3 regions of the Vibrio algivorus genome follow, and region 1 is predicted to be linked to each of the others. Evidence: predicted binding sites of a transcription regulator. Region 1 holds the regulator's gene; each other region holds the start of a gene.

Region 1 (7,035 bases):
AATACACCCATTTCAAACATCACGCTGTGGTAATCAGCCACTGACGAAAAGGCTTTAATTTGCACGCCTTCATATTCAGCGACTTTATCTTTTAGCTCATTGTAAGTACGAACACGAGCTTGGCCGTTTTCTAAGCTTTCAATTAATACATCGGTCGGTTTTACATTACTTGGCAAACCTTGGATAAGAATCGGTTTGATATCCACTTTCTTATCACGACCTGCGACTTGTTGCAGTTTTACAGTAAACAACAAGCGTTGATGACGTGAATTAACAACATCAAGCACAGAGTAACAAGTACCTGGTTGCAATTTACCGAATAAGCCTTTATCTCGAGACGCTTGTGAACTACCAGCCTCGGTGGTGTTACGGAAATGCAGTAAGCTTTGGTCTGGAATTAATGCGGTGATGAAAGCGGCCATCGTCGTCGACTTACCCGCACCATTACCACCAGAAAGCGTGGTCACTAACCCATCAATATCAAAAGTACGAGCAAAGAAGCCGTTCCAGTTGATCATAGTTAGCGATTGATATTTACCTCTTTCGATCATATTTTCTTGCGTGATCATAGGTCACCTGCTTTCTGTTCTTGTTCTGCTTGTTCTTGCTCGGCAAAGTCTTCTAATTGTTCATCAGAAGCATCTTGCTTATCTTGAGTATCATTTGCTTTGTTTGGGTCAACGGCTTCAGGGTCAAGCACGGCTTCACCATCACGGATCAAGCGTAGTTGCGCTTCACGAACATCATCACCGACACGCACGTCCGCGCCAAAACGGAATGCTGCTTCACTGATTCTAAATTTCTCATCGTCACCAACTGGCAATACCATACCGATGCGACGTAAACGACGCAGCGAAGTACGCACTTTTTCAAACAGCTTTTCTTTATCCAGATCCGAACCGGTTGCACGGTTAGTTACTAGTCGCATCAATTTCTTTTCATCGGCAAGATTTAACAGTTCTTCGTATAGTTCTTGATTTGTAAAGATACCTTCATGCGCTAGACGCTCAGGGCTTAAATATAAAAAGCACAAGATTTTACCCACCAGCATATCGAGTTCCGATAACACACTGCGACCAATAAAAGAGGTTGAACGCGGACGTAGATAAAAGAAACCTTCTGGTGCGCGGACAAGCTCAACATTATAACGCTGATAAAAAGCGCCGAGATCACCATCAAAATCACTTAAAAAAGCGTAGTTATCCATATCATCACTTGAGATATGGCGGCCCGCACGTAGTTGGCTATCAAGCGCTGGGAATAACGGATTAGATAATGCTTTCACCAATTGTTCTGGCATGTAAGCATCTTGAGAGTTGTCGGTCTCTTGTGAATAGCTGGTATTTTGAGACAGATCTGCGCTGTGCGCTTCGTAATTAGTATTGATCGATGACATTCGCTTGTACCTTTGCTCCAAAATCGTTTATCGCTTTCCAATCCGGTTGAATGGCTTGGTAATCCGATTCGGAATACCCCATTCTTACCGCTTGGTCGATCACCATTCTGGCTAAATCAAAATGTTGCGCGTGAGAATGCTGCGCAAGGTAATCTCGTAATACCGAGCCTAAATCAATAGGTTGGCCAGTTTCTTTGTGTTGTTGAAGCATGGCGGCGACACGCTCGCTCAGCTCATCATCAACAGTCGTTAATTCTTCATATTCCACTTCATCTGGAATCGTCCCCGTCACTTCGTCATCACGTAATAACATGGCTTCATCACGCATATCTCTCAGACGTTCTGCATCGGCGTAGGTCAAATACCACGGCATATCAAAGTAATCCGTCACAGACTGACGTAAGCGCTGACTAAAGGCTCGGTTTTGATCCATATCGATAGCAGTACGAATAAATTTATGTACGTGGCGATCATAACCAATCCATAAATCTATCGCTTGCTGGCCCCAACTAACAATACGGTCGAGTTTGGTTTGCAGTGAAAACAAAATAGCATCAATGAAATCTAAACCTTCTTGACCATAGATAAGCTGTTGAATATCAAGAAGCTGAGTTTGTAGTTCATCCCCAGCCGCTTGTAGTGTATCTTGCAGTTCATTCAGAGTCGTCGACGTTTCAGTCAGTAAGCTTTCACAACTGCTGATCGCATCACGCCAGTCTTGGTTTAGTAGTTCAGCAATTTGGTTTTTAATTTCCACTTGCTGATCATCCATAACACGCTGATTTAAATCGATACGATCAAAAATTTCATTTACCGAATATTTCAGCACGCCATAAACATGCTTTTGCCATTGCGTAACATCGGAAGCTTGATTAGCGGCCTCGACGGCTTTCGACATTTCATCGGCAACCATAGACAACTGAATGGATAACTTAAGCTTTGAGAATTCACGATGTCGGACGTAGTAATCGGTAATAGAAACGCCTAGTGGCGACATGCGATAAATGCTTGCCCCGTCATTGAGCTCACTGACAAAGCGGCTCATTAACCTTTGGGAGACCAATTCATTGATCGCATTGTTGGCACGAAATGCCGAAGCCTCACCGGTTTCATCAAACATGTTAGTGACGATTTTGAATGCATCATGCAATTCACCCTCGCCAAGCTCTTCATCGAACTTTTCATTGCTTAATACGGCAATCGCAATCAAAAAAGCTAATCGCTCAGAAGAAAGGTTCAATGAAAAGTCATGTTGCTTCACCCAGCTGACCAGCTCATCGATTGGTTGTTCACCTATCGTTTTGCCCTCAAGCGGTTGTCTACTTGTCAACGGTTGAAGTGAAGATTGAGTTATTTCACTCATTATCATTCCTGTATTTACTAATGACTCTCAGACTATTCGGCAGCCTGAGGCTTTTGCGCCCACACATGAATATAGCGCCCAAGAGAAAGATAAGGCTCTGTGCGGCATAACTGCTGTTCTAATGCCAACACATCTTCTGGCCCATACTCGCCCATGTATTGTTGGTTTCCGATATAGTCGTTAAAACATCGGATACCTGATTTACCACAAATGTCGAAGCCTGCAGATTCTATCCATTGATAGACCTCTTCGGGTAATAAGCCATGTTGAGGCTGCAACTTAAAGCGCTTACGATGTGGCATTCCCTGCAAAATGTGAGGAATATTACCACAAGTTACATTTTTCAAAACCAAACCGTGGTGATTATAAAACATCACTGAAATGATGCCGCCCGGCTTTACCTTTTCAAGTAAGCTTGCTAATACTTGCTGCGGATTTTCCAACCATTCCATCACAGCATGAAATAACACTAAATCCGACTTCTCACTTAAGTGTTCATCGAGATGTTGAATAGCAGAATGAACAAAGCGAAATTGTGAATATAATCCATTATTATCAATATTTTGCTTAGCTAACGCCAACATTTCACTGGAAATATCACACAACGTGACTTGATGCCCTAACTGAGCAATTTTTTGCGACATTTGAGCTAAACCGCCTCCTGCATCTAATACAGATAGAACGTCTTTTTTCTGTTGTAAACGGTCTAAAGCTTGCTCAATATCTTGCCAAAGGATCACTTGACGAATATCGCCTTTATCGGAACCATAGATGTTTTTGGCGAATTTATGCGCGATATCATCGAAATTTCGATCATTGTCCATTTTTTTTCATTTAAGATAACTGAATTTTGCGTGTATTCTGTCACAGCAATTACAGGAATAAAGCAATTACTCCGTTTTACCTGCTGAATGATGAATTTTTGGACTATTTAAAATGTTTGAATTGAAAAAATTAATTGGTGCTCTGCTTATGCCTTTGCCTGCCTTGTTGATTATAGGTTTTATTGGCTTATTTCTTATTATGTTCACCTACAAACGCGGCTTAGGGTGCTTATTCACTTTTGTTTCTTTAATGGGGATCTTTCTATTTTCTTTCCAACCCATTTCGACCTCATTATTGAAACCAACTGAGCGTGCTTATAAAGCTTTTGTGCCAGTAGATGGCGCCATTGACTATGTCATGGTATTAGGAAGTGGCCATATTGTTGATAACGATATTCCAGCAACTTCGGAACTATCTCGCAATGGTTTGATGCGTCTTGCGGAAGGTATTCGTATTTTACACCTCTACCCTGGAGCAAAATTAATTTTGTCTGGTTATAACGGTGGCACATCGGTAAGTAATGCACGAATGATGGCGAATGTTGCTGTTTCATTAGGCGTAGCAAAATCCGATATCATTCTATTAGAAAGTGCTCAAGATACTTGGGATGAAGCGCATCAAGCGGCAGGTTTTGTTGCTGATAAACGTATGGTACTGATCACCTCTGCCAGTCACATGAAACGTGCTATTGGTGAGTTTAACAAAGCAGGACTTGAACCTATCCCTGCACCGACCAATTACTTAGCTTTTGATGATATTAAACAGCCATGGGATAAATATTCTCCACAAGCGAAATATCTAGAGCAAAGTGAACGTTATTGGTATGAGCAGCTTGGTCGATGGTGGTCTTCTTTACGCGACACACTAAGTAACCAGAAGAATTCCGGTACGGCTACAACGTTAGAGTAACGAGATAATACGCGAGCAATCGATAACGTTGCTGCTAACGTGCGGTATTTGTTTTGTCATAAAAATGCCATATCTGATTGTCAGTCATGGCATTTAAGACTAAAATCGTAGTTCATAAAATACAGAATAAAATTAAGTCGCTGATTAAAGGCGACTTTTATCTTTTTAGATTAGAATAAATCCGGCGAAGACGTCGGCATAAAGGAAATTCACTATGGCTACAATTAAAGATGTCGCACGTATTGCAGGTGTTTCTACCACCACAGTGTCACATGTCATCAATAAGACTCGTTTTGTTGCAGAAGCAACTCAAGAAAAAGTCATGGCCGCAGTGAAAGAACTGAATTATGCCCCAAGCGCTGTTGCCCGTAGTCTGAAATGCAATACCACTAGCACCATTGGTATGTTAGTAACGCAGTCAACTAATCCATTTTTTGCCGAAGTAGTAGATGGCGTAGAAAGCTATTGTTACCGCAAAGGTTACACTCTGATCCTTTGTAATACTGGTGGCCGTGCAGATAAACAACGTGATTATATTCGTATGTTAGCTGGCAAACGTGTTGATGGCCTTTTAGTGATGTGTTCAGACTTAGATGCTGATTTACAAGAGATGCTAGATGGTCACCCAGATATTCCTAAGGTCGTCATGGATTGGGGCCCAGAAAGCTCTCAAGCAGATAAGATCATCGATAACTCTGAAGAAGGTGGCTATTTAGCAACTCGTTACCTCATGGCTCAAGGTCACAAAGATATTGCTTGTCTAAGTGGTCACTTCGAAAAAGTTGCCTGTAAAGAACGCATCTCTGGCTGCAAACGCGCATTAGCGGAAGACGGTTTAACGCTTCCAGAAGAGTGGTTACTTGAAGGTAACTTTGAGTGTGATACCGCCGTGATCGCTGCAGATAAAATTCTTGCTATGGAGAAAAAACCAACCGCCGTTTTCTGCTTTAACGATATTATGGCACTCGGCTTAATGAGCCGCTTACAAGAAAAAGGCATGAAAGTACCAGAAGATATTTCGGTTATTGGTTACGATAACATTGATATTTCACCTTACTTCTCACCACCTTTAACGACAGTTCACCAGCCAAAACGTCGTCTAGGTAAGAATGCGGTAGAGATTTTATTAGAGCGTATTAAAGATAAAAATCATGCTAAGCAGACATTTGAGATGTTCCCTGAGATTATTGAACGCTCTTCGGTAAAAACATTGAAATAGTAGTATTCTTAGCCGAGTAACGAATAACTAAACCAGCGCTGATGTCGTTGGTTTTTTTATTGAAATTTTTTAGGCGGATCATCTGTCTATATTGATATACCTAACTTTGTATAAGGATATACATGAAACGTCTGCTACTTAGCTTCATTTTGATCACTCTGCCACTGCTTTCTTCTGCTAAAGATATCTCCATTAGCCAGTTAGATTGGCAACAAGTTGAACAACGAGCAAAAGGACAAGATGTTTACTTTAATGCTTGGGGTGGTAGCCAAGAGATTAATGACTATCTTCGTTGGGTAGCAAAGCAAGTAAAACAAAAGTATGGCATTGAACTTCACCACGTTAAGGTCACTGATATTTCCGAAACCACCACTCGCCTGCTCGCTGAAAAAACTGCTGGAAAACATTCTGGTGGTAGTGTCGATATGGTGTGGATCAATGGTGAAAATTTCAAATCAATGAAGAATAACCAATTACTCTACGGCCCTTTCGTTTCAAGCTTGCCAAATTGGAAAAAAGTCGACTCTAGTCTCCCTGTCACTAATGATTTTTCTGAACCAACAGAAGGATTAGAAGCGCCGTGGGGGGTGGGTCAATTAGTCTATATTCATGATCAGAAAAAGTTACCGACACCCCCACAGTCAGCACAACAATTATTCGATTATGCAAAACACCACCCTGGGCGTATTACCTACCCTAAGCCACCTCAGTTTCATGGCACTAGCTTTTTAAAAGCCTTACTTATCGAACTTTCTGATGAAAAGAGCGCGCTATCTAAGCCCGTTGATGAAGACTCATTTACTCAAGTAACTCAACCTTTATGGGATTACTTAGATGCTATTCAACCTTATTTATGGCAACAAGGCCGCCAATTCCCAACCACTCAACCTGAAATGCTGCAATTGCTCGATGATGATCAAATTGATATTGCTCTTACCTTCAACCCAAATGAAGTTTTTTCAGCCCAAGCAAGCGGTAAGTTAGCCCCAACAACGAAAACCTATGCATGGAAAAATGGCGCATTGTCTAACATTCATTTTCTTGCCATCCCATGGAACGCTAATGCAAAAGAAGGGGCATTAGTCGTAATTAACTTTCTACTCAACCCTCAAGCACAATCACGTAAAGGTGATATCAATGTCTGGGGAGACCCATCAGTATTGCAAACCAAATACTTAACAGGCAGTGCTCAAAAAACGATGTTATTTCCCTCAATTGAAGAGCCTCACCCTAGTTGGCAAACCGCACTAGAACAGGCTTGGATTGAGCGATATAGCCAATAACAACGAATTAAGGGCGCTCATGCAAAGCAAGCAAAGACGT
Region 2 (7,035 bases), on a different contig from region 1:
TTAATATCAAAGCTCAGTTTAACGTTTAAGCCCGGATCGCTGTTGTCTGCTTTCGCGGCATGCTCTTGATCGGCACAAGCGGGGTTATCACGCATCGCTTGCATCTTATGGGTAGTTTCTGCCCAAATGGTGCGAAGCTCCGTACGGTTACGCTCAAGTACCACAGTATTTCCAGAAGCAATGCAAACCGTATCCGATGCATCAACTGAACCAATCACGTGTGAGCAAGATGCTAAGCCATTTTCAGCTAACACAGCTTGAACAACTTCAAGATCGTCATTGCGAACCTGAATTACCGCACCTAATTCTTCATTGAACAATGCAGCTAAAGTATCTTCACCTAAAGCATCAATATTTGCCTTCACACCACAGTGACCGGCAAACGCCATTTCAGCAAGAGTAACAAATAAACCACCATCGCCTTTATCGTGGTAAGCCAAAAGCTTATTGTCACGAACCAAAGACTGCATGCCAGTATAGAAGCCTTTTAACTGCTCAGCGTTATCTACATCGGCAGGTTTATCACCCAGTTGCTTGTAAACTTGCGCCAGCGCCGTCGCGCCCATACGATTTTTGCCATTACCTAAATCAACCAAGATCAGGCTAGTGTCGCCTTTCGTCACTTGAAGTTGAGGTGTCACTGTTTTACGTACATCTTCAACACGAGCAAATGCAGTGATCACCAATGACAACGGCGATGTCACTTCACGCTGCTCACCATCTTGCTGCCATTTAGTCTTCATCGACATTGAGTCTTTACCAACAGGAATGGTTAAACCTAATGCAGGACAAAGCTCTTCACCGACCGCTTTTACCGCTTCGTATAAACCGGCATCTTCACCCGGGTGACCGGCTGGAGACATCCAGTTAGCCGACAATTTAATGTGTTTAATATCACCAATGTCGGTGGCTGCAATGTTAGTGATGGATTCCCCCACCGCTAAACGTGCTGATGCGCCAAAATCAAGTAATGCTACTGGTGTACGCTCACCAAGTGACATCGCTTCACCGTGGTAAGAATCATAACTTGCAGCGGTTACTGCACAGTTGGCAACTGGTACCTGCCAAGGACCGACCATTTGATCACGAGCCACAAGCCCCGTCACCGTACGGTCACCAATAGTGATAAGGAAAGTTTTCTCTGCCACAGTTGGAAGACGTAGTACGCGGTCTACTGCTTCATTAAGCTCAATACCACTGCGATCAATGGCTGGATTATTGGCTTTTAACGTTTTGGCATCACGGTGCATTTTAGGCGTTTTACCTAAAAGAACATCCATAGGCATATCGATTGGTGTATTGTCAAAATGAGAATCTTCCAGTTTCAGTTCACGCTCTTCAGTTGCCACACCAACCACAGCATAAGGAGCACGTTCGCGCTTACAAATCGCATCAAATACGTCCATATTTTCTGGCGCTACTGCCATTACATAGCGTTCTTGAGATTCGTTACACCAAATTTCTAATGGACTCATGCCTGGCTCATCATTTGGCACGTCACGCAATTGGAAAATGCCGCCACGTTCGCCATCATCCACCAATTCAGGTAATGCGTTAGAAATACCGCCCGCACCCACATCATGGATAAAGGCAATTGGGTTTTCATCCCCTAACTGCCAACAACGGTCGATCACTTCTTGGCAACGACGTTCCATTTCTGGGTTTTCGCGCTGAACGGAAGCAAAATCGAGATCTTCCGCAGATTGACCTGACGCCATAGAAGACGCCGCACCACCACCAAGACCGATGTTCATTGCTGGGCCACCTAATACAATTAAGCTTGCGCCAACAGGAATTTCTTTCTTCTGAACGTGCTCATCGCGGATATTCCCCATACCACCAGCCAGCATGATTGGCTTATGGTAACCACGAATTTCTTCACCGTTATGAGAATTGACTTTCTCTTCATAAGTACGGAAGTAACCCAATAAGTTAGGACGACCGAATTCGTTGTTAAATGCCGCGCCACCTAATGGGCCTTCTAGCATGATATCTAACGCAGTGACGATACGGCTTGGTTTACCAAAATCAGTTTCCCAAGGTTGTACGAAGTTTGGAATCTTAAGGTTAGATACCGAGAAGCCGACTAAACCCGCTTTTGGCTTACCACCAATACCGGTTGCGCCTTCATCACGAATTTCACCACCAGAACCAGTAGAAGCACCTGGCCAAGGAGAAATGGCGGTTGGGTGGTTATGGGTCTCTACTTTCATCAAGATATGAGCTTGTTCTTGATGGTAACCGTATTGGCGTGTTTTGGGATCAGGGAAGAAACGGCCAACGGTAGAGCCCGTCATGACCGCTGCGTTATCTTTATAAGCAGACAACACGTGATCTGGCGTCACTTCAAAGGTGTTTTTAATCATTTTGAACAGTGATTTTTCTTGATCCACACCATCAATCGTCCAATCAGCATTAAAGATTTTGTGACGGCAGTGTTCAGAGTTCGCTTGAGCAAACATCATCAATTCAATATCAGTCGGGTTACGCTTTAACTTTTGCGTAAAGCTTTCAACCAGGTACTCAATTTCTTCTTCAGCTAACGCAAGCCCAAGTGAAACATTGGCTTCTTCAAGCGCAACTCGGCCACCAGAAAGTAAATCGACTTCGGTTAATGGTGCTGGCTCTGCCACTTGGAATAAGGATGATGCTTGTTCAAAGTCGCTAAATACTACTTCCATCATGCGATCATGTAATAAAGCTTTTAACTCAAGAAGTTGTAATTCAGATAGCTCAACCGAAGATTCAACATAATAGGCAGTGCCACGCTCAAGACGTTTAATTTGGTTTAAGCCACAATTATGAGCGATATCAGTCGCTTTAGATGACCAAGGCGAAATAGTACCCGGACGAGGTGTGGTAAGCAGAAGTAGACCTTGCGGCTCATGATCTTCAATGGTTGGACCATAAGTCAGTAACTTTTCAAGCTTAGAAAGCTCTTGAGGGTTCAGTTCAGAAGTGAGGTCTGCAAAATGCGCAAATTCCGCATAGATGCCAGACACAGGTAAGTTCAATTCACGGCACAGCTCTAAAAGCTTGTTGACACGAAATTCGGATAAAGCGGGGGAACCACGCAAAATTCTCATGTGCTTAGGTCTCTTTAGCAGTTGTTAAAAAAGAAAAGTGATATTGAAATCCGTTCAGAGTACATCGTCCATAACTGAATATATAAAGCGGATTTCAATTTCACCTAGCCTTTTGCGGCGTATTATAGAGTAATTTCCAAGTCGACGTAACACCAAAAGCAACCGTTTGCGTATTTTTTTCAATAAAAGTCATTTGCACTACATCCAAAGCAATTAAAGTTACAGTGAGGCGACAAGTGAATGACCCCCCCTTGAGAATAATTAGCCTATGTCTTATCTATAAAAGAGAGGGAAATGAGCATCATCAACAAAGCTGCAGTTTCAAGTACTAAGAATATATAATCCCTTTCAATTTTTGCTGATATGGTCACCATTTGGTATAAAGTAGCTACTAATGGCTTTGTGAGATTTCCTTTTGATAAAACTTTGTTCTCATTCCAACTTTAAGCGTTTGGTTTTCATGCTATTTATTCTTATAGGAATAACCGCATGTAAACCAAATAGCAGATCAATGACTGACTTAGAAAAGATCCAAGAACGCGGGGTTTTGCGAGTTGGCACCTTAAATAATCAACTTTCTTATTTTATTGGTCCTGATGGTCAAACCGGTTTGGAATACGAGTTGGCGAAAAAATTTGCCGATCAGCTTGGTGTAAAACTAGAAATCAAACCCGCTTACCATCTCACCGGACTACTACCTGCTTTAGAAAACCACGAGGTTGATATTGTTGCCGCGGGGCTAAGCCACACCCCCGACCGCTTAAAAAAATTCAATGCTGGCCCAGCGTACTACTACGTTAGTCAGCAAGTGATTTATAAAAAAGGCACTTGGCGACCAAGAAATTTACAACAATTGATCGATAAAAAAGCCGAACTTCACGTAGTTAAAGGCTCTCAATATGAATACACCTTGCAGCAACTTAGTAAGATTCATCCAGACTTAAAATGGACGAGCACCAATACCGAAGATAACACAGACTTATTAAAGGATGTTTCAGAAGGCAAAATTGATTTTACGGTGGTAGATTCAGTATCACTTTCGATCACTCAAAGGCTTCACCCTAACTTAGCTTTAGCATTTGAATTAACAGATGATCAACCTATTTCATGGTTTATGCGAAAAAGCAATGATGACTCTTTATATGCATTAATCTTAGAGTTCTTTGGTCAATTCAACCAATCAGGGCAATTGGCTAGCTTAGAAGAAAAATATTTTGGTCATATTCAAAGTTTTGACTATGTCGATACGCGTGCTTTTATTCGCTCATTAGATAGTAAACTGCCAAAATATAAAAAGTTATTCCAAACTTATTCTAAAGAATTTGATTGGCGTTTAATTGCCGCCTTGTCTTATCAAGAATCACATTGGAATCCTTACGCTAAGTCACCGACCGGTGTGCGAGGAATGATGATGCTAACGCAATCAACCGCCAAAATGGTTGATGTTGAAGATCGCCTTGATCCATCTCAATCTATTCGTGGTGGTGTTGAATATTTACGACGTGTCATTAAACGCATCCCAGATTCCATTCCTGAACATGAAAAAATTTGGTTTGCCCTTGCTTCTTATAACGTAGGTTATGGCCATGTAATGGATGCCAGACGTATTACTCAGCATGAAAAAGGTAACCCTGATTCTTGGACAGATGTAAAAGAAAGACTACCTAAATTGCGAATTCCGGGTTATTACAAATATACGCGTTACGGATTTGCTCGAGGTGATGAAGCAAAGAATTACGTAGAAAACATTCGTCGCTATTACCAAACGATCATTGGTTACGAAACAGAAAATCAACCGGTAAATTCTGATGATAAAGAAGATGATTTTCAGGTCATTCCACCGACGGTCAGTGAAGCTGAATCAAATACCAGCGAAATAGCAGAATCACCACCAATTAAGTAATACAGCTCAAACATATGAAAAATAGCCTCAATACTTAGTTAATGCTAATTATTGGGGCTTTTTATGATTGGTAGGTAACCAAGCTAATTAATAATTGAAAAGGACAAATTAGGTTGTTAAAAATGATTAGCTGGAAAAAATAAACTGTGCTACAACTGTCATTGTTACGTCATAAAAAAACGATATAAATGAGTTCAATAAAAAGTAATTGGAGTTGCAGTGAGACAAATGAATGTCGTCAGCAAAGCTACTGCTTCAAGTGCGAAAAATATAGATAAATATTAAGGAGGCATAACCATGTTCTCTAAGAAGAAAACAATGAATCGTCTTGTTCGTAATAAAGCTAACACCACTCGTAGAAAACGTATGCTAGCCAACAATAAGAAACAGGTACTATGGCGTCATCGCTCTTACGTTTTCTGGTCTGAAGTGGTTTAGTTATACAAACAATCTAAAACTCGCTACACCCTATATCGACAAACAGCCTATTTGTTTTTTGTTTGTCGATAAATATCACTCACCTGCATTGCCTTTTCTAGCCTGTTTAATCTCTTTTCGGCGACGCTTAAAAAAAGCTTGTAGTTGATGGCGGCACTCTTCTTCTAGTAAACCACCTTCGACTTGAGCGTAATGATAAGAAGCTTGGCTTTCAAACAGATTCAATACCGTTCCAGCCGCCCCTGCTTTTAAATCATAAGCACCAAACACAATACGACCTACTCGGCTGTGTAATAATGCGCCTGCACACATAGGGCAAGGTTCAAGAGTGACATAAAGAGTGGTGTCTAACAGGCGATAGTTTTGTAATCTTTGTCCTGCTTGGCGCAGTGTGACAATTTCTGCATGCGCAGTGGCATCATGCTCACTAATCGAAGCATTCCAACCTTCGGCAATGATTTTACTGCCTTTGACTAGTACAGCTCCCACAGGCACTTCACCATGCTCTTCTGCAATATTGGCAAGTTGCATGGCACGCTGCATAAACGCTTTATCTTGCTCACTAAAAGCAACTTGAGGCTTCCCCTCACTATCTGAACACATGTCAGTTAACTCACAGGTTACATAATATAGCCCGATTATACCTGATCACATTTAAGATAGAGAGTTTGAAGAAAAAGAGATTAAAAATCCTGCCAAGATCCTTTTACCCACTTAGGTGGTGTTAGGCCAAAAATTGAGTCAATAACATCTTCGTTATAACTGAATTTTAAAGAGTCATGGAACATAACTAATTGACCATCGACATCCAAAAACTGCCCACCGGTAAAATTAAACGATCCTCGTTGAAAGTAGGCAGCAGTATTAGCATCAGGATAATCATTCCCAAATGCCTTTTTCACTTGATTATTAAACCCTGGGTTACTTAAGTATGAATCTCCTTCCAATCCGTTCCAATCAGAACTTGTGGGTTGAAATCCATCATTAAGTTGAAATAAGACACCTTTAAAACTGCCCGAACCATGTAGTGAAAAAACACCGTTATGAACAAGTAGTAATACACCATCCGTTAATTGACTTTCTTGAGACATACTCGATAAACTAGCCCCTGTTATTTCACAAGATCCATCAATCCAAATACGTGAGTTACCCAATTCAATAAGCTCTTTTACCTTTTGTCCACAATCGCTCACTCTCGGAGATTCACTGCCTGTAACCGCTTTATCTCCAGTCAAAACAGCAAATTCATATTTAGGATTATCTCTAACTTGCTGCCAATTCCCTTTGGTGGTTTCAAACATCGCTTCAAAAGGCTTTAACTCGGTATCTTGCTTTAAGCCATCTTTCTTTTTATTACCGCCACCTTTACTATCAATGCAATCTTTACCATTACTATCAAAACCGTCATAAGGCTTGGTTGTTGTCTGTAGCCCATGATTAACAAGCGAACCACCCAACTCTATATCGCTTTTATAACGAATTGCGACACACTCCCAGCCTTCATCCGTTTCCGTACCAGGATCAGGAGGGCTAACAAGAGTCGCCGCTTGCATAAATAAATCCCCTGTCGATTGGATCGCCCCAGCTAAACGTCCATTACTAAAATCC
Region 3 (7,035 bases), on a different contig from region 1:
AATCCATTAATAGCAATTCTGAGCATAATCATTCCGTGGCATCAATCTAAAGTGGCAGTATGTTACCTCATCGTCTTTTAATACGCATTAAAAAAGCCGAGCAATCATGCCCGGCTTTCATCTTTCAATTATCTAAACCTTAAAGGATTAAGCAATTAACTCTTTCGCAGTTTCAACTACGTTTTCAACGGTAAAGCCGAACATTTTAAATAGCTCACCCGCTGGCGCTGACTCACCGAATGTTGTCATACCGATGATGCGACCGTCTAGGCCAACATACTTAAACCAGTAATCCGCAATACCCGCTTCAATTGCAACACGAGCCGTTACGTCTGATGGTAATACTGATTCACGGTAAGCTGCATCTTGCTTATCAAATGCATCGGTTGATGGCATTGATACGACGCGTACTTGTTTACCTTCCGCAGAAAGTTGCGCAGCAGCTTCAACCGCTAGCTCAACTTCAGAACCTGTTGCAATCAAGATTAGCTCAGGTTTGCCTGCACAATCTTTCAGAATGTAAGCACCTTTCGCGATGTTCGCTACTTGGTCAGCAGTACGTTCTTGTTGTGCTAGGTTTTGACGAGAGAAGATTAACGCTGAAGGCGCATCTTTACGCTCAATCGCCAGTTTCCAAGCTACAGCAGATTCAACTTGGTCACATGGACGCCATGTACTCATGTTTGGTGTCATACGTAGAGAAGCCATTTGCTCAACCGGTTGGTGAGTTGGACCATCTTCGCCTAGGCCGATTGAATCGTGGGTGTAAACTTGGATGTTTTGCACTTTCATCAAGGCTGCCATACGCATTGCGTTACGTGCGTATTCCATGAACATTAGGAAAGTTGCGCCGTAAGGAATGAAACCGCCGTGTAGTGCGATACCGTTGATGATAGCCGTCATACCAAACTCACGTACGCCGTAGTGTACGTAGTTGCCTGAGGCATCTTCAGCAGTCAAAGATTTAGAACCAGACCACATAGTTAAGTTCGATGGTGCTAAGTCCGCAGAACCGCCCATAAACTCAGGTAGAATTTGGCCAAATGCTTCTAGTGCATTTTGTGACGCTTTACGTGATGCAATGTTAGCTGGGTTTGCTTGAAGATCAGCAATGATAGCGCTTGCTTTTTCTTCCCACTCTTTAGGTAGCTCACCCGCCATACGACGTTTGAATTCTGCCGCAAGCTCAGGGTAAGCCGCTTCATAAGCAGCCAGTTTTTCATTCCAAGCCGCTTCTTTTGCTGCACCCGCTTCTTTTGCGTCCCATTCAGCGTAAATATCTGAAGGAATTTCAAATGGACCGTGTTCCCAACCAAGTTGCGCTTTAGTTGCAACGATTTCATCAGCACCTAGTGGCGCGCCGTGACAATCGTGCGTGCCCGCTTTGTTTGGAGAACCAAAACCGATCACTGTTTTAGTACAAATAAGCGTTGGACGAGGATCCGCTTTCGCAGCTGCAATCGCTGCTTCAATTGCGTCAGCATCGTGACCATCAACTGCTGGGATTACATGCCAACCGTACGCTTCAAAACGTTTAGGTGTATCATCTGCAAACCAACCTTCTACGTGACCATCGATAGAAATACCGTTGTCATCCCAGAATGCAACCAATTTACCTAGACCTAGCACACCAGCTAAAGAAGCCGCTTCGTGTGAGATACCTTCCATCAAACAGCCATCGCCTAGGAATGTATAAGTAAAGTGATCAACGATATCGTGGCCTTCACGGTTAAACTGAGCCGCTAATGCTTTTTCAGCTAACGCCATACCAACAGCATTGGTGATACCTTGACCTAGTGGGCCAGTAGTCGTTTCAACACCAGGTGCATAACCATACTCAGGGTGACCTGGCGTTTTTGAATGCAATTGGCGGAAGTTTTTCAGTTCAGAAAGAGGAAGGTCATAACCAGAAAGGTGAAGCAAAGAGTAAATCAGCATCGAACCGTGGCCATTTGAAAGCACGAAACGGTCGCGATCAAACCACTCAGGGTTTTGTGGGTTGTGATTCAAGTGACCACGCCAAAGAACTTCAGCGATATCGGCCATGCCCATTGGGGCGCCTGGGTGGCCTGAATTAGCCTGTTGAACACCGTCCATGCTAAGTGCGCGGATTGCATTTGCTAGATCTTTACGAGACGTCATGTCTGCTCCTGGATTTGCATAAGCGATTTATTAAGGTTGGGAAAGCTTGCCGAATACTTCAACTCACTTTTAATTCTGCGTGGTATTGTCGCAAAGCGACTGCATGACTGCAAACGTTAACCACTTGATATTTTCTCTTTTGGGGTTATTTTTTTTGCTTTTTTAGCATTGTCACATTATTTCCCCTCAATGCCCGACATTATGGGAACGCAATCGAATACGTCAATAGAGAGAAAGGCAAATTAATAAACATTTTCTCTACCTCCGTTATCTCACTTTTAAGACAACTAAATAGCAAAAAGAGAAAAAAGGCTTGTAATTCGACCAATCAAAACTAGAATAGACGTCTAGATGTAGAAACACCTACAGAATTTATTGTTTTTAAAAAGACGCGATTCATAGCATTAGCTATACAAGAACGCGTCTTTTCTAACTTAACTGCATTCATCAAGCGATGAATTGGCATGATTCACAGTGGAGCACTCACACATGGCTAAGCATTTATTTACTTCAGAATCTGTATCTGAAGGTCATCCTGATAAAATTGCTGATCAAATTTCTGATGCAGTATTGGATGCAATCCTAGAGCAAGATCCTAAAGCACGTGTGGCGTGTGAAACTTACGTAAAAACCGGTATGGTAATGGTTGGCGGTGAAGTCACAACTTCAGCCTGGGTTGATATTGAAGAAATTACCCGCGAAACCGTTCGCGAAATTGGTTATGTTCATTCTGATATGGGCTTTGATGCAGACTCTTGTGCTGTATTAAATACCATCGGTAAACAATCTCCAGACATCAACCAAGGTGTTGATAAAGCCGACCCTAAAGATCAAGGCGCTGGCGACCAAGGTATTATGTTTGGTTATGCATGTAACGAAACAGAAGTATTGATGCCAGCCCCAATTACTTACTCTCACCTACTTGTACAAAAGCAAGCTGAAGTACGTAAAAGCGGCAAACTTGATTTCTTACGCCCTGATGCAAAATCTCAAGTAACTTTCCAATACGATCAAGGAAAGATTGTTGGTATCGATGCTGTCGTACTATCAACTCAGCACTGTGATTCAATTACTACCCCTGATCTACGTGAAGCAGTAATGGAAGAAATCATCAAACCTGTACTGCCTTCTGAATGGCTAAATAAAGAAACAAAATTCTTTATCAACCCAACCGGTCGTTTTGTTATCGGTGGTCCAATGGGTGACTGTGGTCTGACTGGTCGTAAAATCATCGTAGATACCTACGGCGGTGCAGCTCGTCACGGCGGCGGTGCTTTCTCTGGTAAAGATCCATCAAAAGTTGATCGTTCAGCCGCTTACGCAGCGCGTTATGTAGCAAAAAATATCGTAGCAGCAGGCCTTGCGGATCGTTGTGAAATTCAACTTTCATACGCTATCGGTGTAGCTGAGCCGACTTCTATCATGGTAGAAACGTTTGGTACAGAGAAAGTACCATCAGACATCATTATCGAAGCAGTTCGTCAGCACTTCGACTTACGTCCATACGGCCTACAAGAAATGTTGAACCTACTTCAACCTATCTACAAGAAGACGGCTGCTTATGGCCACTTTGGTCGTGATGAATTCCCATGGGAAGCAACGGACAAAGCAGAAGCACTGCGTGGATTTGCTGGCTTATAATTCGTTTTCACGACAAACCACAGTACTTTCAAACCCTTGCTATTCGGTGAGGGTTTTTTTATTGCCCATCGGTTTTTTCCACTCATCAAATTTGAACAATTTTTAGTCATTAAATTTGTAATTATCCCAAACAACAGCAATATTTATATATACCCAAATAACTTGGGCTGCTGCACAGATTTGTTCCCTCATGAATTGCTAGGAGGATTTATGCCTCGTACTGCTAAACCATCAGATTTTAGAACACCAGATAATGAATATGCTCGCACCATACCTTGTGAGAAAATCGCTACATTCGCACCATTACAATGGCTGAAACTCGGCTTTCGCGATATTTTTAAAGCTCCTGTGATCAGCTTATTTTACGGCATTTGCTTTGCTGTTGCCGCTGCTGGTATTGAATGGCTAGTCTATTTGCAAGGTTCTCATTTAGTCATTTTCCCTAGCCTGATTGTTTATATGTTAATCGGCCCATTTTTAGCGCTAGGACTATACGATGCGAGTTGGCAAATTGAGAAACATCATAAACCTAAATTATTCCATTCAATAAAAGCGATTAAGCGTAATGGCGTTTCACAATGGAGCTTTGCTCTATTACTTTGTGTTGCGATGATCTTTTGGATGCGCATTGCTGCCTTGTTACATGCTTTATATCCAGAAATGCAAGGGGCCTCAATCGAAGCTTTCCTACCTTTTTTAATCAGTGGTTCTGTGGTTGGGTTTATTTTCTCATGTGTCATTTTTTCTATGTCGGCATTTTCGATTCCATTAATGATGGAAAGGCGAGTCGATATGATGACCGCCGTCTTTACGAGCTATCACGCCGTCAAAAATAACCTAAGTGCCATGGTAGTATGGGCGGGAATAATTGTTTTATTTATTGGTTTTGGTTTTGTCACAGCTGGTATAGGAATGATCATTGCGATGCCTATCCTAGGCTTTGCTACTTGGCATGGTTACCGACAAACTATCAGTCGTAAACATGAAATCCATCACCATATACCCAAATAACTTGGGTATAACATTAATTGTATCTACCTCTTATCTCTATTAACATTCGGCTCCTCTTCGGTTCTGAATGTTAGTAGAGAGTCATAGTGTCAGCCATTGTCATTCCTCAAAGTTTAATCCATCAATTGGAAAACAGCCTTCAGCTTCACCTAAAAAAAGCAGAGTTGGCCTTTGAATGTAGCTTTCCCACACCAGAACTTACATTTAATGTACGAGGAAAGGTGGCGGGAAAAGCTTACCTGCAACAATGGCGAATTCGCTTAAATCCAACATTATTTATTGAAAATCAACAAGCATTTATAGAACAAGTGATTCCGCATGAGTTGGCCCACCTTATCACCTACCATCAATTTGGTCGCGTAAAGCCTCATGGCAAAGAATGGCGATATGTGATGGCAAATATTTTTCAATGCCCACCTGAAATTTATCATGCTTTCGATGTTAGTTCGGTACAAGGGAAAACCTTTACTTATCAATGCCAATGTCAAACCCACCTATTATCAATTCGACGACATAATAAAGTGAAACGTCAACAAACTCGTTATCATTGCTCTTTATGTGGTACTCAATTAGAGCGATTAAACAAAGAAAAAGTGATCAATAGCCTATAAAATAGTTTGTATTGCTTTATGATTAAACCGTAAATCCCCTCTCCCTTTGAAGTAACGATAACTAACGCTATGAATGAATATCAACATATACTCGAAATTCACCCTAACCCATGCGTGATTCATATTGACTTCAAACCACTCTACGCCAACGATGCCTTTGCTCGGTTTAGTGGGCTAAAAAGCGCAGATCAAATTTTGGAAATGGCATCTTTAATGGTGTTGATTAACCCCGAAGAAAGAGAAGACGCACAGCTTCGTTACCAAAAAACCTTCACGGATCATCAAACTGAGCCTAAAGTAATTCCCCATACTGATTTATTGGGAAATCCAGTGATGGTTGAAATAACTGATAAATTAATCAATTGGTGCGGACAACTAGCTGTTTGTACCTTCATCAGTATTGTTACTGACACCATCAATAAAGAACGTCAACTAAAAAAACTCGCTGAGCAAGATCCCTTAACTCAGTTACATAATCGACGTTATATCATCAATAAGATAACAAAACTTCATCAGGAAGAGTTAGCCAAAGAGTTCTTTTTAGCCATTGTGGATATTGATTACTTCAAAAAAATCAACGATCAATATGGTCACTTTGTTGGCGATAAAACATTACAGCAACTGGCTGAATTACTCCGTGGGTTTGTTGGAGTAAATGACTATTTAGCCAGACTAGGTGGAGAAGAATTCATACTACTCATTCGCTCAAATTCGGCTCAACATGTTGTCGCACGTTTAGAGTCTCTACGTGCCTCCATAGAAAATCATCACTTTATGATTAAACAAGAAAATACCGATGATGAATTTAGAATTCGCTGTACGCTATCAATTGGGATGACACAAATCCAACAAGGTGAAAAAATAGATTCAAGCTATATTCGCGCCGACAAAGCACTGTATACCGCAAAGCATCAAGGTCGTAATCAAGTTATCATCAACGATTAATGCTATATATCGTAAAACATAGTGTGTGAAGTTAACCTTTCCCCTTGTTTTTTACTGTTAAAACATCCATGTTAAGAAAAGCAATTAAGCTTACACAGGTCATGACATGAGAATTCCAAGAATTTATCATCCCCAAGCTATCGAACAGCTAGGAGAAATCCACTTATCTGAAGACGCGGCGGGCCATGTTGGCCGAGTACTGCGTATGACTCAAGGCCAAGAAGTTTTACTATTTGATGGTTCTGGAGCAGAGTTTCCAGCGGTAATCATTTCTGTCTCAAAAAAGAATGTGGCCGTAAAAATCAAAGAGCGTATCGAGCGTAGCATTGAATCACCGTTAAACCTTCACCTTGGCCAAGTCATTTCTCGTGGCGATAAAATGGAATTCACAATTCAAAAGGCGGTCGAACTAGGAGTGAATACCATCACACCTTTAATTTCCGAACGTTGCGGTGTAAAACTCAACGCAGAACGCTTCGAGAAAAAACTGCAACAATGGCAAAAAATCGCGATTGCCGCCTGTGAGCAATGTGGTCGTAATATCGTACCAGTCGTTCGCCCTTTGATGCAGCTAGAACAATGGTGCGCAGAAGATTATGATGGGTTAAAACTCAACCTTCATCCTAGAGCAAAGTATTCAATCAATACTCTGCCAGCACCGGTCAGTAAAGTACGCCTACTCATT

What was found. The regulator PurR, encoded in region 1, represses purine synthesis genes. The targets are predictions, from matches to a motif close to TNANGNAAACGTTTNCNTNA.
Region 2: purL (phosphoribosylformylglycinamidine synthase) is a predicted target of PurR. The motif match lies at 3,241-3,260, and genes of this name have one in related genera.
Region 3: metK (methionine adenosyltransferase) is a predicted target of PurR. The motif match lies at 2,348-2,367, and genes of this name have one in related genera.

What each region holds. Positions count from the first base shown of each region.
Region 1 covers NZ_BSPV01000004.1:247,923-254,957, reverse strand. Annotated here, with positions in the region: gene mukB (chromosome partition protein MukB) at 1-551, opposite strand, end outside; gene mukE (chromosome partition protein MukE) at 566-1,300, opposite strand; gene mukF (chromosome partition protein MukF) at 1,377-2,759, opposite strand; gene cmoM (tRNA uridine 5-oxyacetic acid(34) methyltransferase CmoM) at 2,792-3,583, opposite strand; gene elyC (envelope biogenesis factor ElyC) at 3,696-4,493, shown strand; gene purR (HTH-type transcriptional repressor PurR) at 4,708-5,712, shown strand; gene QQJ93_RS06870 (ABC transporter substrate-binding protein) at 5,835-6,995, shown strand; gene QQJ93_RS06865 (ABC transporter permease) at 7,015-7,035, shown strand, end outside.
Region 2 covers NZ_BSPV01000009.1:104,915-111,949, reverse strand. Annotated here, with positions in the region: gene purL (phosphoribosylformylglycinamidine synthase) at 1-3,086, opposite strand, end outside; gene mltF (membrane-bound lytic murein transglycosylase MltF) at 3,547-4,989, shown strand; gene QQJ93_RS12860 (hypothetical protein) at 5,287-5,427, shown strand; gene tadA (tRNA adenosine(34) deaminase TadA) at 5,503-6,030, opposite strand; gene QQJ93_RS12850 (hypothetical protein) at 6,111-7,035, opposite strand, start outside.
Region 3 covers NZ_BSPV01000006.1:203,287-210,321, forward strand. Annotated here, with positions in the region: gene epd (erythrose-4-phosphate dehydrogenase) at 1-26, opposite strand, end outside; gene tkt (transketolase) at 148-2,142, opposite strand; gene metK (methionine adenosyltransferase) at 2,632-3,783, shown strand; gene QQJ93_RS09950 (DUF2189 domain-containing protein) at 3,994-4,794, shown strand; gene QQJ93_RS09955 (SprT family zinc-dependent metalloprotease) at 4,896-5,405, shown strand; gene QQJ93_RS09960 (GGDEF domain-containing protein) at 5,475-6,350, shown strand; gene rsmE (16S rRNA (uracil(1498)-N(3))-methyltransferase) at 6,457-7,035, shown strand, end outside.